DNA from 3 places in the Variovorax sp. CCNWLW235 genome. Region 1 is predicted to be linked to each of the others. Evidence: riboswitches for the same ligand, from Rfam matches in the RefSeq annotation. Region 1 holds a riboswitch; each other region holds the start of a gene.

Region 1 (4,583 bases):
ATCTTTGCGGCAGTGTCGGGCTCTTCGGTGGCCACCACCTTCGCCATCGGCGCCATCCTGATTCCGGCGCTCATCAAGCACGGCTATCCCACCGCGTACGCGGCCGCGCTCCAGGCCACGAGCGCCGAGCTGGGCGTGATCATTCCGCCCTCCATTCCGATGATCCTGTACGGCGTGAGCGCCGAGGTGTCGATCGGCGAGCTGTTCATTGCGGGCTTTGGCCCCGGCATTCTCATCAGCCTGGCGCTGATGCTGTTCGTCTGGGCGTATTGCAAGTGGAAGGGCTGGGGCAAGAATGACGGCGACGGCCGCATGTCTTTTGGCAAGGCGACATGGCAGGCCGGCTGGGCGCTGCTGATGCCGGTGATCATTCTGGGCGGCATCTACGGCGGCATCTTCACGCCGACGGAGGCCTCGGCGGTGGCGGTGTTCTATGCGCTGGTGGTCGGCGTGGTGATCTACCGCGAGATCAAGCTCCAGGATCTTTACCTCATCCTGCGCAAGTCGGTGCTGTCGTCGGCGGTGATCATGTTCATCATCGCCAACGCGGGCCTGTTCGCCTTCCTGATCACGCGCGCGGGCGTGCCCGACGCCATCGGCCATTGGCTGCAGGAGGTGCTGAAGTCGCCGACCATGTTCCTCTTGGGCGTGAACGCTGCGCTCTTCGTCATCGGCATGTTCATCGAGACCAGCGCGGCCATCATCGTGCTCGCGCCCATCCTGGCGCCTGTGGCGGTGCACTTCGGTGTCGACCCGGTTCACTTCGGGCTCATCATGGTGGTGAACCTCGCGCTCGGCATGATCACCCCGCCCTTCGGCGTGAACCTGTTTGCGGCGTGCACGGTAGCGCGCATCTCGCTCGACCGGATCGTGAAGTACCTCATTCCCTTCGTGCTGGTGATCCTGGCCTGCCTGATGGTGATTACCTACGTGCCGTGGATATCGCTCGCGCTGCGCGACCTGGTGTACGCCAAGTAGCAGGCGGCGCAAAAACCAGAGAGAACCAGAGAGAAAACGGGCAGCCTTCGCGGGCTGCCTTTTTTTATGCGGCAAATGCCCCTGTAAGGCAAACGTTTCACAAAGATGTCACCAGCCGCAACGATGCTGCAGCCTTCGATTCCGAAAGCTGTGGCGCCATGTTTCCCACCAAGACCGACAAGGCACGCGACGAACTCCAAGGCGGGCAGCGCACGCTGAGCCAGCGCGAGCGCGCATTGCTGCTGATGGCCGACGGCCGGCGTTCGCTGACCGACTTCAGCCCGCTGTTCGCAAGCCGCGACGAAGCCGAACAGACGCTGCGGGCGCTGATGAACCGCGGATACCTGCACGACGCGCAGGGCGCAGCGCCGAAAACCGCCGCACCAGTTACGGCGGGCCCGACACACACGCCGATTCCGGCTCCTGCGGCCGAGCCCATCCGAGTAGAAACCTCGACCGACAACTTCGACGGCAAGCGCTCCCTGGCCACTACGCGCATGTTCCTGTTCGACATTTGCGAGCGCATGTTCGTGCGGCGCGACCCCAAGTTTGCGCTGCAGATGCGCGATGCACTGCGCGAAGCCCGCGACCGCGACGCCATGCTGACGATTGCCGCGCTGATGCTCACCGAAGTCGAAAAAGCGGCGGGCGCCGAGCGGGCCGAATCGCTGCGCGAGCGTATCGAAAGGTTGCTGCCGCCCGCTTCGGAAACCGTGCACTGAGGCTTTCCGCGATCCACTACACTTCGAAGGGTCAGGAGAGAGCTTCGCCACGCGAGGCCGCCGAAGGCGCAGGGGTTCCCCGAACGCTCAGGCAAAAGGACTGACAAGGCGCTGGCGCATGCCGGCGTTTCCTTGCTGGAGAGAGGCCCTTGCATCTTGACGATGCGGCGGCCCACCGAAGGAGCAAACCCCGATCGTGGGGCGAATCTCTCAGGTAAAGCGGACAGCAGGGGTGGCCCATGGCTCGCGCCATGGAGTTCGACTGCCCCTTTGGAGTGCCCCGTGGCCGCTTCCGCTTCATCACCCGACGCCCCATTGCTCAAGACGCCCCTGCACGACCTGCATGTGGAACTGGGCGCCCGCATGGTGCCCTTTGCCGGCTACTCCATGCCCGTGCAATACCCCGCCGGCCTCATGGCCGAGCACAAGCACACGCGCGACGCGGCCGGCCTGTTCGACATTTCCCACATGGGCCAGTTGCGCCTGGTGGGGCCAGACGCCGCCGCCGCATTCGAAACCCTGATGCCGGTCGACGTGATCGACCTCGCGCCCGGCAAGCAGCGCTATGGCCTGCTGCTGAACGACGAAGGCGGCATCCTCGACGACCTGATGTTCTTCAACGAAGGGCACGGCTCGATCTTCGTGATCGTGAACGGCGCCTGCAAGGTGGCCGATCTCGCCCACATCCAGCAGAAGATCGGCGCGCGCTGCGACGTGCAGCCCATGCCCGACCACGCACTGCTCGCACTGCAAGGCCCGCAGGCCGCCGCGGCGCTGGCCCGCTTGTCGCCGGGCATCGAGCGCTTTGTGTTCATGACGGGCGGCGCGGTGCAGATCGGCGGGATTCCGGCCTTTGCCACGCGCAGCGGATACACGGGCGAAGACGGCTTCGAGATTTCGGTCGCCGGCAAGGATGCGGACGCCCTCGCCCGCCTGCTGCTGGCGCAGCCCGAGGTCAAGCCCATCGGCCTGGGCGCGCGCAATTCGCTGCGGCTTGAAGCCGGGCTCTGCCTTTACGGCAACGACATCGACACCACCACCACGCCCGTCGAGGCTTCGCTCAACTGGGCGATCCAGAAGGTGCGCCGCACCGGTGGCGCGCGCGAAGGCGGTTTTCCGGGCGCGGCCAAGGTGCTGGCGCAACTGGCCGCCGCCACCGCCGGCGCCGCGGGCCGCACCGACCACGACACCCTGAAGCGCAAGCGTGTCGGCCTTGTGGCGCTGGAACGCATTCCGGTACGCGACGGCACATTGTTGCAATCTTTCGAAGGCCAGGACATCGGCATCGTGACCAGCGGCCTGCTCGGCCCGACGGCCGACCGCCCCGTTGCCATGGGCTATGTGGCTACCGCGTTTTCGGAGCCCGGCACCCGCGTGCAGGCCATCGTGCGCGGCAAGCCGGTGCCGATGGAAGTCTCGACCCTGCCCTTCGTGCCGGCCCGCTACTACCGCGGCTAGGCTCTGCGCTACCCGAATCAGTCATTTTTTCCACGAGGAGTTTTTCACCATGAGCATCAAGTACACCAAGGACCATGAATGGGTCTCGGCCGAAGGCGGCGCGGCCACTGTCGGCATCACCGTTCACGCGCAGGACGCGCTGGGCGACGTGGTCTTTGTCGATCTGCCCGAAGTGGGCAAGACCTTTGCCCAGGGTGAAGTGGCCGGTGTCGTCGAATCGGTCAAGGCCGCGGCCGACGTGTTCATGCCCGTGTCGGGCGAGATCACCGAAGTGAACGAAGCCCTGCGCGCCGACCCGTCGCTCGCCAACACCGACCCGCTGGCCGCCGGCTGGTTCTTCAAGGTCAAGCTCAGCGAGCCGGCGCAACTCGACGCGCTGCTCGACGCCGCCAGCTACGACAAGTTCGCCGCCGAATCCTGATCCGCCGGGTTCTTCAGCCGCCCTTCCTCATTCCCCGAGCCTTTACCGCCATGCCGATTCCCGCCCAGCCTTCCCTGCAACAACTAGAGAACGCCGAAGAATTTCTCGCCCGCCACATCGGCATCGATGCGGAAGACGAGGCGCGCATGCTGCCGGTGATCGGCTCGGAAACGCGGGCGGAGCTCATCGACGGCATCGTGCCCGCGGCCATTCGCCGCGCCAAGCCGATGCGGCTGCCCGCGCCGGTGACCGAGGCGGATGCGCTGGCCGAACTGAAGGCCATCGCGGCGAAGAACAAGGTGTTCAAGAGCTTCATCGGCCAGGGCTACTACGGCACGCACACGCCGGGCGTCATCTTGCGCAACGTGCTCGAGAACCCCGCCTGGTACACCGCCTACACGCCCTACCAGGCCGAAATTTCGCAGGGCCGCATGGAAGCCCTGCTCAACTTCCAGACCATGGTGTGCGACCTGACGGGCATGGCCATTGCCAACGCCTCGATGCTCGACGAAGCCACGGCCGCCGCCGAGGCAATGACGCTGGCCAAGCGCAGCGTGAAGAGCAAGAGCAACGTGTTCCTGGTGTCGGGCGACTGCCACCCGCAGACCATCGAGGTCATCAAGACGCGCGCCGCGCCGCTGGGCATCGAGGTGAAGGTAAGCACCGTGTCGGAGACGCTGCCGCACCTGATGGCGAGCTGCGAATTCTTCGGCGTGCTCGCGCAGTACCCCGCCACCACCGGCCACGTGCACGACCTGCGTCCGCTCGCGGGCCATGCGCACCAGTGCGACGCCGCCTTCTGCGTGGCCGCCGACCTGCTGGCGCTCACCCTGCTCGCGCCTCCGGGCGAATGGGACGCCGACATCGTCTGCGGCACCACGCAGCGCTTCGGCATGCCGCTGTGCAACGGCGGCCCGCACGCGGCCTACCTGGCCTGCCGCGACGAGTTCAAGCGTTCGCTGCCGGGCCGCCTGGTCGGCGTGAGCGTCGACACGCACGGCCAG
Region 2 (4,583 bases), on a different contig from region 1:
CCGGCGTGGCGCCGCTGGGCAACTCGGAAATGAGCGGCTTCGAGGCGCATACCGCGCTCGTGCATGCCGACCCGGCCACCCCCGATCTCACCGAATTGATCGGCGAGATGGCGGGCCGCACCGACACCGGCTACCTGTTCGGCGGCCTCTCGTCGGGCCGTGCAGGCGCCTTGCAGTTTGCGGTCGGCGGCAACGGCAACATCCGCGGCCACGGTGCGGCGGGCGGCGTGTTCTCGGGAGGCTTGTCGGGCGTGGTGTTCGGCGAAGGCGTGCGGCTGGTGTCGCGCGTCACGCAAGGCTGCCAGCCGCTGCGCTCCGGCGCGGGACGCGAGCGCGAGATCACCGAAGCCGATGGCAACCTGCTGCTCAAGCTCGACGGCGAACCCGCGCTCGACGTGCTGCTGGCCGACCTGCAGGTGACGCTGGAGCGCCCACAGGAAGCCATCGACGCCGTGCGCGCCACCCTGGTGGGCCTGGGAGATGCGGGCAGCGACGGCATTCGCCGTACCGGCGACCTGGGCGCCGACGTGCTGGTGCGCCACATCATCGGCCTGGACCCCACGCGCCGCGGCATCGCCATTGCCGACGTGGCCGAGGCCGGCATGCGCCTGACCTTCTGCCGGCGCAATGCACAGGCCGCGCGCGCCGACCTGATGCGCATCTGCGCGGAAATCCGCGAGGAGCTGGAGCCCGAAGAGCAGACCCTGGCCACCGCGCGCGCCGTGGCGGCCGGAGAAGCCGAAGCAGCGCCGCATCCGGCGCGCCGCATTGCCGGCGCCGTGTACGTGAGTTGCTCAGGACGCGGCGGGCCGCATTTCGGCGCACCGGGCGCCGAACTGCAGATCGTGCGGCACGCGCTGGGCGACGTGCCGCTCGTTGGCTTCTTTGCGGCGGGGGAGATTGCCCGGCACCACCTGTATGGATATACGGGGGTGTTGACGGTGTTTACCGGCAACGACTGACCGCCGCCACGGCCAGATCAGGCCGGCTGGAGCACGCGCGCTGCTGGTGCAGGCATGCCGGCAAACGCAAAATCGACTTCGGGTGCAAGCCCGCTCACGATCCGCGCCACCGACTTGCCCGAGCCGCACGCATGCGTCCAGCCGAGCGTGCCGTGCCCGGTATTCAGGTACAGGTTCGGCAGCTTCGTCTTGCCGACCAGAGGGACGTTGCTCGGCGTTGCGGGGCGCAGGCCGGTCCAGAACTGCGCCTGCGTGGTGTCGCCGGCGCCGGGAAAGAGCTGTTCAACGCGCCGCACGATCGCTTCGCAGCGCACGCGGTTCAAGTCGCGGTCATAGCCGTTGAGCTCGGCTGTGCCGGCAATGCGCAGGCGGTCTCCGGAGGCTGAGGTGTAGTGCGAGAACACGAGCTTGAATTCGTCGTCGGTCAGCGAGACCTGGTGCGCCCTCGTCGCGTCTTTGACCGGCAGCGTGACCGAATAGCCTTTGGCCGGATAGATGGGCAGGCGCATGCCCAGCGGCGCGGCATACAGCGGACTCAACGCGCCCATTGCAAGCACGAAGGCGTCGCCGCGGATGCGTTGAAAGCGCCCTTCGCTGTCGGTAGCTTCCACGTGGTCGATGTTGCCGCCCGCTTCGCGCAGCGCAGTCACCGTGTGGCTCATGAGGAACTTCACGCCCGCCGCTGCCGCGAGGCGTGCCATTTCGCGGGCGAAGAGGTTGGCGTCGCCGGATTCGTCTTCTGCCGTGTAGGTGGCACCGGCCAGTTGCGGGCGGATGTGCGCAAGGGCGGGCTCGATCTTTACCGCCTCGTCCGCGGAGATGACTTGCCGTTCGCATCCGAGCGCGCGCATCTGCTCGGCGGGCGCAAGGGCGCTGTCGAACTCTTTCTGCGTCGTATAAAAGTGCAGGATGCCTTGCGTGCGTTGGTCGTAGGCGATGCCGGTGTCGCGCCGCAACTGCTGCAGCACATCGCGGCTGTAGGTGCCCAGCCGCACGATCTGCTCGATGTTGTGCTTCGTGCGGGCGGGGGTGCATTCGCGCAGGAATTGCAGGCCCCAGAGCCATTGGCGCATGTCGGCGCGAATGCGAAAGAGCAGCGGGGCGTCTTCCTTGCCCAGCCATTGCAGCACCTTGAGCGGTGCACTCGGATTGGCCCAGGGTTCGGCGTGGCTGACGGAGATCTGCCCGCCGTTGGCAAAGCTGGTTTCAGCGGCCGGGGTGGCCTGCCGGTCGATGACGGTCACTTCATGGCCGAGCTGCTGGAGGTAGTAGGCCGAGGTCACGCCGAGCAAGCCGGCGCCAAGAACGATCACGCGCATTTCAAGTACCTTTGAGGTTGAAGCGCTTGAACGGCGGGCGAGGTCTGCTATTGAATAAATAGCAAGCAACCGGACGACCGCCGTCCAAGTTGCCGCTCCCCCTGTCCTCGGTACCTGAGAGATTCACCCGTTGCGCCCGCAACGGGTTTGCTCCTTCGGTGCATCACGCGAGGTGATGGCTCTCCAGACGGCGTGTCAGTTGGTGCAGTACAGGCCCCTTGCCGAAATTTCGAGAACTTCGTCGGGCCGACCTGAGCGTTTATGGGAGTTTGCGCCTTCGGTAGGGCAACCGGGGTTGCCCGCTCTCCTGCAGTGGCGCGATTGTAGGCGGAGCTTGCGGAGGCGCCAACCCTTGCTCCGGCCCGGCGGAGGGCCAATGGGATAATCGCCCGTTCATTCGCCAGAGGGCGATCGTTCGACAACAACAGGGGACCTCATGATCCTGGTAACCGGCGGCGCGGGCTTCATTGGCGCCAATTTCGTACTCGACTGGATCGCGCAGAGCGATGAGTCTGTCGTCAATCTCGACAAGCTGACCTATGCGGGCAACCTCGAGACGCTTGCATCGCTCAAGGGCAAGCCGAACCACATTTTCGTGCAGGGCGACATCGGCGACAGCGCTCTGGTCGATCACCTTTTGGCCGAGCACAAGCCGCGTGCCATCGTGAACTTTGCCGCGGAATCGCACGTCGACCGCTCCATTCACGGGCCGGAAGACTTCGTGCAGACCAACGTGCTCGGCACCTTTCGCCTGCTCGAGTCGGTGCGCGGCTACTGGAGCGCACTGCCGGCGGAGCAAAAGTCTGCTTTCCGCTTCCTGCATGTGTCGACCGACGAGGTCTACGGCTCGCTCTCCAAGACGGACCCTGCCTTTACCGAAGAGAACAAGTACGAGCCCAACAGCCCCTACTCGGCCAGCAAGGCCGCCAGCGACCATCTTGTGCGCGCCTGGCACCACACCTACGGCCTGCCGGTGGTTACCACCAACTGCTCCAATAACTACGGTCCGTTCCACTTTCCCGAGAAGCTCATCCCGCTGATGATCGTCAACGCCCTGGCCGGCAAACCCCTGCCCGTGTACGGCGACGGCATGCAGGTGCGCGATTGGCTCTACGTGAAGGACCACTGCAGTGCCATCCGCCGCGTGCTCGAGGCCGGCAAGCTCGGCGAGACCTACAACGTCGGCGGCTGGAACGAGAAGCCCAACATCGAGATCGTGAACACCGTGTGCGCGCTGCTCGACGAACTGCGCCCGCGCGCTGACGGCAAGCCGTACAAGGAACAGATCAGCTACGTTACCGACCGCCCCGGCCACGACCGGCGCTACGCCATCGATGCACGCAAGCTCGAGCGCGAGTTGGGCTGGAAGCCCGCTGAAACCTTCGACACCGGCATTCGCAAGACCGTCGAGTGGTACCTTGCACACGGCGAATGGGTACGCAACGTGCAAAGCGGCGCGTACCGCGAGTGGGTCGAGAAGCAATACGACGCCGCACCCGCGGCCAAGGCTGCGGCATGAAGTTGCTGCTACTCGGCAAGGGCGGGCAGGTCGGCTGGGAGCTGCAGCGCAGCCTTGCGCCGCTGGGCGAACTGGTGGCGCTCGATTTCGACAGCACCGATTTCAACGCCGACTTCAGCCGTCCGGAGCAGTTGGCCGAGACCGTACTCAAGGTGCGGCCTGACGTGATCGTCAACGCCGCGGCCCACACGGCCGTCGACAAAGCCGAGAGCGAGCCCGACCTTGCGCGCAAGCTCAATGCCACCTCGCCCGGCGTGGTGGCCGAAGCCGCCGGGCAGATCGGTGCACTCATGGTGCATTACTCGACCGACTACGTGTTCGACGGCAGCGGCAGCAAGCCCTGGCAGGAAGACGATGCCACCGGCCCACTCAGTGTGTATGGCCGCACCAAGCTCGAGGGCGAACAGTTGGTGGCCAAGCACTGCGCCAAGCACCTGATCTTTCGCACCAGCTGGGTGTTTGCCGCGCGCGGCGGCAACTTCGCCAAGACCATGCTGCGGCTTGCCAAGGAGCGCGACAAACTGACCGTCATCGACGACCAATACGGGGCTCCGACCGGTGCCGAGCTGCTGGCCGATGTCACGGCGCATGCGATCCGCGCCACCTTGCAAGACCCTTCCAAGGCGGGCCTGTACAACGTGGTTGCCGGCGGCGAAACCACCTGGTGCGGCTATGCGCGCTTCGTGCTGGAGCAAGCGCGGCAGGCCGGTGTAGACCTCAAGGCCGGCCCCGAGCAAGTTGAAGCCGTGCCTACGAGCGCCTTCCCGACGCCAGCGAAGCGGC
Region 3 (4,583 bases), on a different contig from region 1:
GGATCGCCAGCTCGTAGCCGAACGGGCCAAAGCCGCAGATCACGCCCGTGGCGGCCAGCGACACCAGCGAGTGCTGGTAGAGCGTATCGCGGCGGTGGATGTTGGTGATGTGCACTTCGGCGATGGGCTGGTCGAGCGTCTTGAGCGCATCGAGCAGCGGAATGGAGCGGAACGACAACCCCGCCGGATTGATGGCGACGGCCGCGGCGCGCTCGCGCGCCTCTTGCACCCAGTCCACCATCACGCCTTCGTGGTTGGTCTGGCGAAACTCGCAGTCCAGGCCCAGCTCGCCGGTCACGCGGCGGCACAGTTGTTCCACCTGCGCCAGCGTGGTGCTGCCGTACAGGTGCGGCTCGCGCACCCCCAGCAGGTTGAGGTTGGGGCCGTTGAGGATGTAGACGATGGAACTCATGCGGCCGATTCTTTGGCGCGGCCACGAAAGACTTTCCAAACTGGAAACAGCTTTCATAATGCAGGATATGAGCATTTCACTCGACCGCGGCCTTTCGATGGTGGAACACCTTGCGCGGCATCCGCAGGGGCTGCCGCTCACGCTGCTCGCGTCGGAGCTCGACATTCCGCTCGGCGCCTGCCACCGCTTGCTGGCCGACCTGCAGCGCTGCGGCTACGTTCGCCAGACGCGCAAGCAGGGCGACTACGTGCTGACGACCAAGGTGGTGTCGCTGGGTCTCGGCTTCCTGAGCGGCGCCGGCATCGTGAACATTGCCGAGCCGCTGCTGGAGCGGCTTGCGCAGGCATCGGGCGAACTGGTGCGCCTTTCGATCGTGGACGAAGACCGCCTCACCTGGGTGGCCAAGTCGCAGGGCACACGGCAAGCGGGGCTGCGCTACGACCCCGACATGGGCATGGATGCGCGCCTGTCGTGCACGTCGTCCGGCCACGCCTGGCTGATGACGCTGACCGATGAACGCGCGCTGGAGCTCGTCTCGCGCCAGGGCTTCGGCACGCCGGCGGAATACGGGCCGAAGGCACCGACCACCATCCGCGCGCTGCTGGGTTTTCTGCATGCGGCGCGGGTGCGCGGCTACGCCATGATCGACGAGGTCTTCGCGCCCGGCATGGCCGCCATGGCCGCGCCCGTGTTCCGCCGCAAGGAGGTGATCGGCGTCATCAGCATTGCCGGGCCACGCACGCGCCTTGGCAGCGAGCGCATGCATGAGCTGGCGCCCGCGCTGCTGGCCGCAACGGCCGAGCTCGGGCCGATCAGCAACGCGTCGAGCCTGTTCGGCCGCCCTTCGCTGGGCAAGGGCTGAGCGGCGCGACCCGGCTTGCCAGACCCGGCTTCTCAGTAAGGCGGCGCCTTGCGCGCCCGCTGCTCGCGCGCGGCGTCGGTCCACCACGCCAGGTCGTCGGCAAAGCGGCCGAACGAGCGCTGGAGAGATTCGCCCGCACTGCCCGTGGGCTTGCCGTCCGCATCGAGCGTTTGCGAGATCGGCCCGACGGCGAGCGTGCTCGAGACGACGACCATGCCCATCTCCGACAGGATCGAATGCCACACGGTGCCCGAGCGCACGCCTGAAAACCGGCCCGCCGAATAGCTGGCAACGGCAGCGGGCCGCCAGAACCATTCTTCCAGGAAGTGGTCGGTGAGGTTCTTCAGCCCGGGCTGCGGGCCCCAGTTGTATTCGCCCGTCACGAAGACGAAGGCGTCCGCGCCGCGAATCTTCTGCGCCAGTGCTTCCATGGGGGCGGGCGCGGTGCCCTTGGGGTACTCCTTGTACATGCGGTCGAGCATGGGCAGGCCCACCGCCTGCGCGTCGATCAGTTCGGCATCGGCACCTCGCGCACCGAGGCCCGCCACCAGGTAGTCGGCCAGGCGAATGCCCATGCGGTCCGACCTGTAGGAACCGTAGAACACCAGGATCTTGTCAGCCATTCGTCGCTCCGTTGTCGAGGCCGGGCGGCCACGGGCGAAGGCTACAACATTGGCATGTCGGCGCATTTGGTAGCAGCATCTTTCGAATCCTCTGGCTACCATTCCGGCATGAACAAGCTGCCTGCTTTTTGCACTGCCGCCATGGTGCTTGCCGCATCGGCCGGCCATGTGTTCGCCGCCCCCTCGGCGCAGGTGCTCGACGCGGTCAAGAAGCCGCAGTCGGTCGATCCGGACTGGCGCGCCCGCCTGTGCGCATTGCTGCCGCAGCCTTGCGACCCGCATGCGCTGGGCTTGTACCGGCTGCGCGGCGCCGCGGCAAACAGCTTTGCAGTGCTCTCGGCCGAGCCGCTGGCCATGGCCCGCGTCAAGCGCGACAAGGACGCGAAGACCTGGCAGATCGAGCGCCTGCACGACTTCAGCGCCTATGTGGCCGGCATGAAGAAAGACGCCGCAGGCGGCATGTCCGACACGCGCCTTTCGCTTGCGCCGGCACTCTATCCGCTGGCCGAAGGGCAATGGGCCATGGCCGTGCTGCAGACCGTGTCCGAGATGTATTCGGGCGGCGGCGCATCGTTCAGCAAGGCCGACTTCGTGCCGCTGGACGACACCCGGGCCGTGCACGAGGGCATTCCTTTCTCTTGCTCGAAGATGATCCGCGCCTGCTTCAGCGAAAAGGAATACAAGAGTTCGAAGCATTGCCACGACGAGAGCAACGGCAGCCTTCGCATCGCCTACGAAGAACCCGGCAAGCCAGGCGGACCCTACAGCTGGCAATACACGTGGCTGCAGAGCGAGTGGCCCGCCAACACACCCGCCAGCGGTACCACCACCACGCGTCTTCACTTCACCGCCAAGACCACCGAAAGAGTGAGCTTCTGCGGCGGACCGCAGTAGCTTCGGGGCGCGTTTCAATCCGCATGCGCCCCTGTGCGCACGCGCCCGAGTGGCACGCATTCTGCTTAGAAGAAAACATCCAGGAGAAATGCCGGCTCGGTGCTTCGAGTTAGTGCATTACCGAAGGCGACAGCCCGTAACGCTCAGGTCCCCAGACTGGATGAACGACTAACGCTGGAGAGCGCTGCCCGGCGTCCTGAACAAAAGGACTCCGAGGGCGGCCGCCGAAGGGGCAAGCCATGCGCGATGAGCGTGCATGGTGAATCTCTCAGGCCAAAGGACAGCAGGGGCATCTCGCGCAGTGCGCGGGGTGGCCTTGCGCGCTTCCGGAGCCTTCTTCTTCATGACCTTTGCCAGAGCGCACCGCGCATCGTTCCCTTCTTCATCGGGTGTGCCGAGGCCTGCGCATGCACGCAGGCGCCTGCCCGAATCGACCCCCGTTTTTCGCTGACTTTCCTCACGATTTTTTCAACCGGAGAACCGAAGATGCTGTCGAAACGAAACCTGAAAGCCGTTGTCGTGAGCGCCATGCTCGCTATTGGCGTTGCAAGCGCGTTCGCACAAGAGGCGGGCAAGGTGCTGCGGGTGGTGCCCCAGTCCGATCTGAAGATTCTCGATCCGATCTGGACCACCGCGTTCATCACGCGCAATCATGGCTATGCCGTGTACGACACGCTCTTCGGCGTGGACGAGCAGGGCAAGGTCAAGCCGCAGATGGTCGACAAGTACACCACCAGCGCAGACGGCAAGACCTGGACGTTCACGCTGCGCAAGGGCCTGGAATTTCATGACGGCAAGCCGGTGACGTCGGAAGACGTGCTGGCGTCGCTCAAGCGATGGGGCCAGCGCGACGGGCTGGGGCAGAAGATGTATGCGGCGCTCGACAAGGCCGAGACCGTCGACGCCAATTCGTTCAAGCTGGTTTTCAAGGAAACCTTCGGCATGGTGCTCGACGCGCTGAGCAAGCCTTCGTCGAATCCGCCTTTCATCATGCCGGCGCGCGTGGCCGCCACGCCGCCCGACAAGCAGATCGACGACGCCACGGGCTCCGGGCCCTACATCTTCAAGAAGGACGAGTACCGCCCGGGCGAGAAGATCGTGTACCTGAAGAACGCCAAATACGTGCCCCGCGTCGAAGCACCCTCGGGCACGGCGGGCGGCAAGAACGTGTATGTCGACCGCATGGAATGGATCATCCTGAAGGATGCGCAAACGCAGGCCAATGCGCTTGCCAACGGCGAGGTCGACATGATCGAGTGGCTGCCGCCCGAGCAGTACACGGCGCTCAAGGGCAACACGTCCATCACGGTCGACAACCCGATTCCCAAGGGCTCGTTCGCGCTGCACCTGAACCACATCATCCCGCCTTTCGACAACCCGAAGATCGCGCAGGCCGCCATCATGGCCATCAACCAGGAGGCGCTCATGCGCGCCCAGATGGTGCACAAGGAGCTCTACAACAGCTGCGCATCGGTGTACCCCTGCGGCACGATCTTCTCCAGCGACAAGACCGGCTACTTCACCGGCAAGCCGCAGTTCGAGAAAGCCAAGGCCCTGCTGAAGGACGCCGGCTACGACGGCAAGCCCGTGGTGCTGATGTACCCGGCCGACTTTGCACTGCTCAACAAGTTTCCGCCCGTGATGGCGCAGCTGCTGAAGCAGGCCGGCTTCAATGTCGACATGCAGTCGATGGACTGGCCCACGCTGGTGACGCGCCGCGCCAAGAAAGATCCGGTCGACAAGGGCGGCTGGAATCTCTTCATCACCGGCTGGGGCATTGCCGACAACATGA

What was found. Region 1 has a riboswitch for glycine ahead of gcvT (glycine cleavage system aminomethyltransferase GcvT). Riboswitches for the same ligand answer to the same signal wherever they lie in the genome.
Region 2: it holds a riboswitch for glycine, as region 1 does, so the genes downstream of both, V9L21_RS22235 (D-amino acid dehydrogenase) here and gcvT (glycine cleavage system aminomethyltransferase GcvT) in region 1, are expected to answer to the same signal.
Region 3: it holds a riboswitch for glycine, as region 1 does, so the genes downstream of both, V9L21_RS04265 (ABC transporter substrate-binding protein) here and gcvT (glycine cleavage system aminomethyltransferase GcvT) in region 1, are expected to answer to the same signal.

What each region holds. Positions count from the first base shown of each region.
Region 1 covers NZ_JBBCBW010000019.1:96,203-100,785, reverse strand. The annotation lists gene V9L21_RS19850 (TRAP transporter large permease) at 1-978, shown strand, start outside; gene V9L21_RS19845 (hypothetical protein) at 1,137-1,700, shown strand; glycine riboswitch at 1,723-1,813, shown strand; glycine riboswitch at 1,826-1,937, shown strand; gene gcvT (glycine cleavage system aminomethyltransferase GcvT) at 1,983-3,158, shown strand; gene gcvH (glycine cleavage system protein GcvH) at 3,208-3,579, shown strand; gene gcvP (aminomethyl-transferring glycine dehydrogenase) at 3,630-4,583, shown strand, end outside.
Region 2 covers NZ_JBBCBW010000025.1:10,848-15,430, forward strand. The annotation lists gene V9L21_RS22230 (FIST signal transduction protein) at 1-962, shown strand, start outside; gene V9L21_RS22235 (D-amino acid dehydrogenase) at 980-2,281, opposite strand; glycine riboswitch at 2,373-2,478, opposite strand; glycine riboswitch at 2,511-2,601, opposite strand; gene rfbB (dTDP-glucose 4,6-dehydratase) at 2,718-3,800, shown strand; gene rfbD (dTDP-4-dehydrorhamnose reductase) at 3,797-4,583, shown strand, end outside.
Region 3 covers NZ_JBBCBW010000002.1:373,374-377,956, reverse strand. The annotation lists gene V9L21_RS04285 (type II 3-dehydroquinate dehydratase) at 1-412, opposite strand, end outside; gene V9L21_RS04280 (IclR family transcriptional regulator) at 480-1,274, shown strand; gene V9L21_RS04275 (NADPH-dependent FMN reductase) at 1,307-1,897, opposite strand; gene V9L21_RS04270 (hypothetical protein) at 2,006-2,791, shown strand; glycine riboswitch at 2,956-3,085, shown strand; gene V9L21_RS04265 (ABC transporter substrate-binding protein) at 3,278-4,583, shown strand, end outside.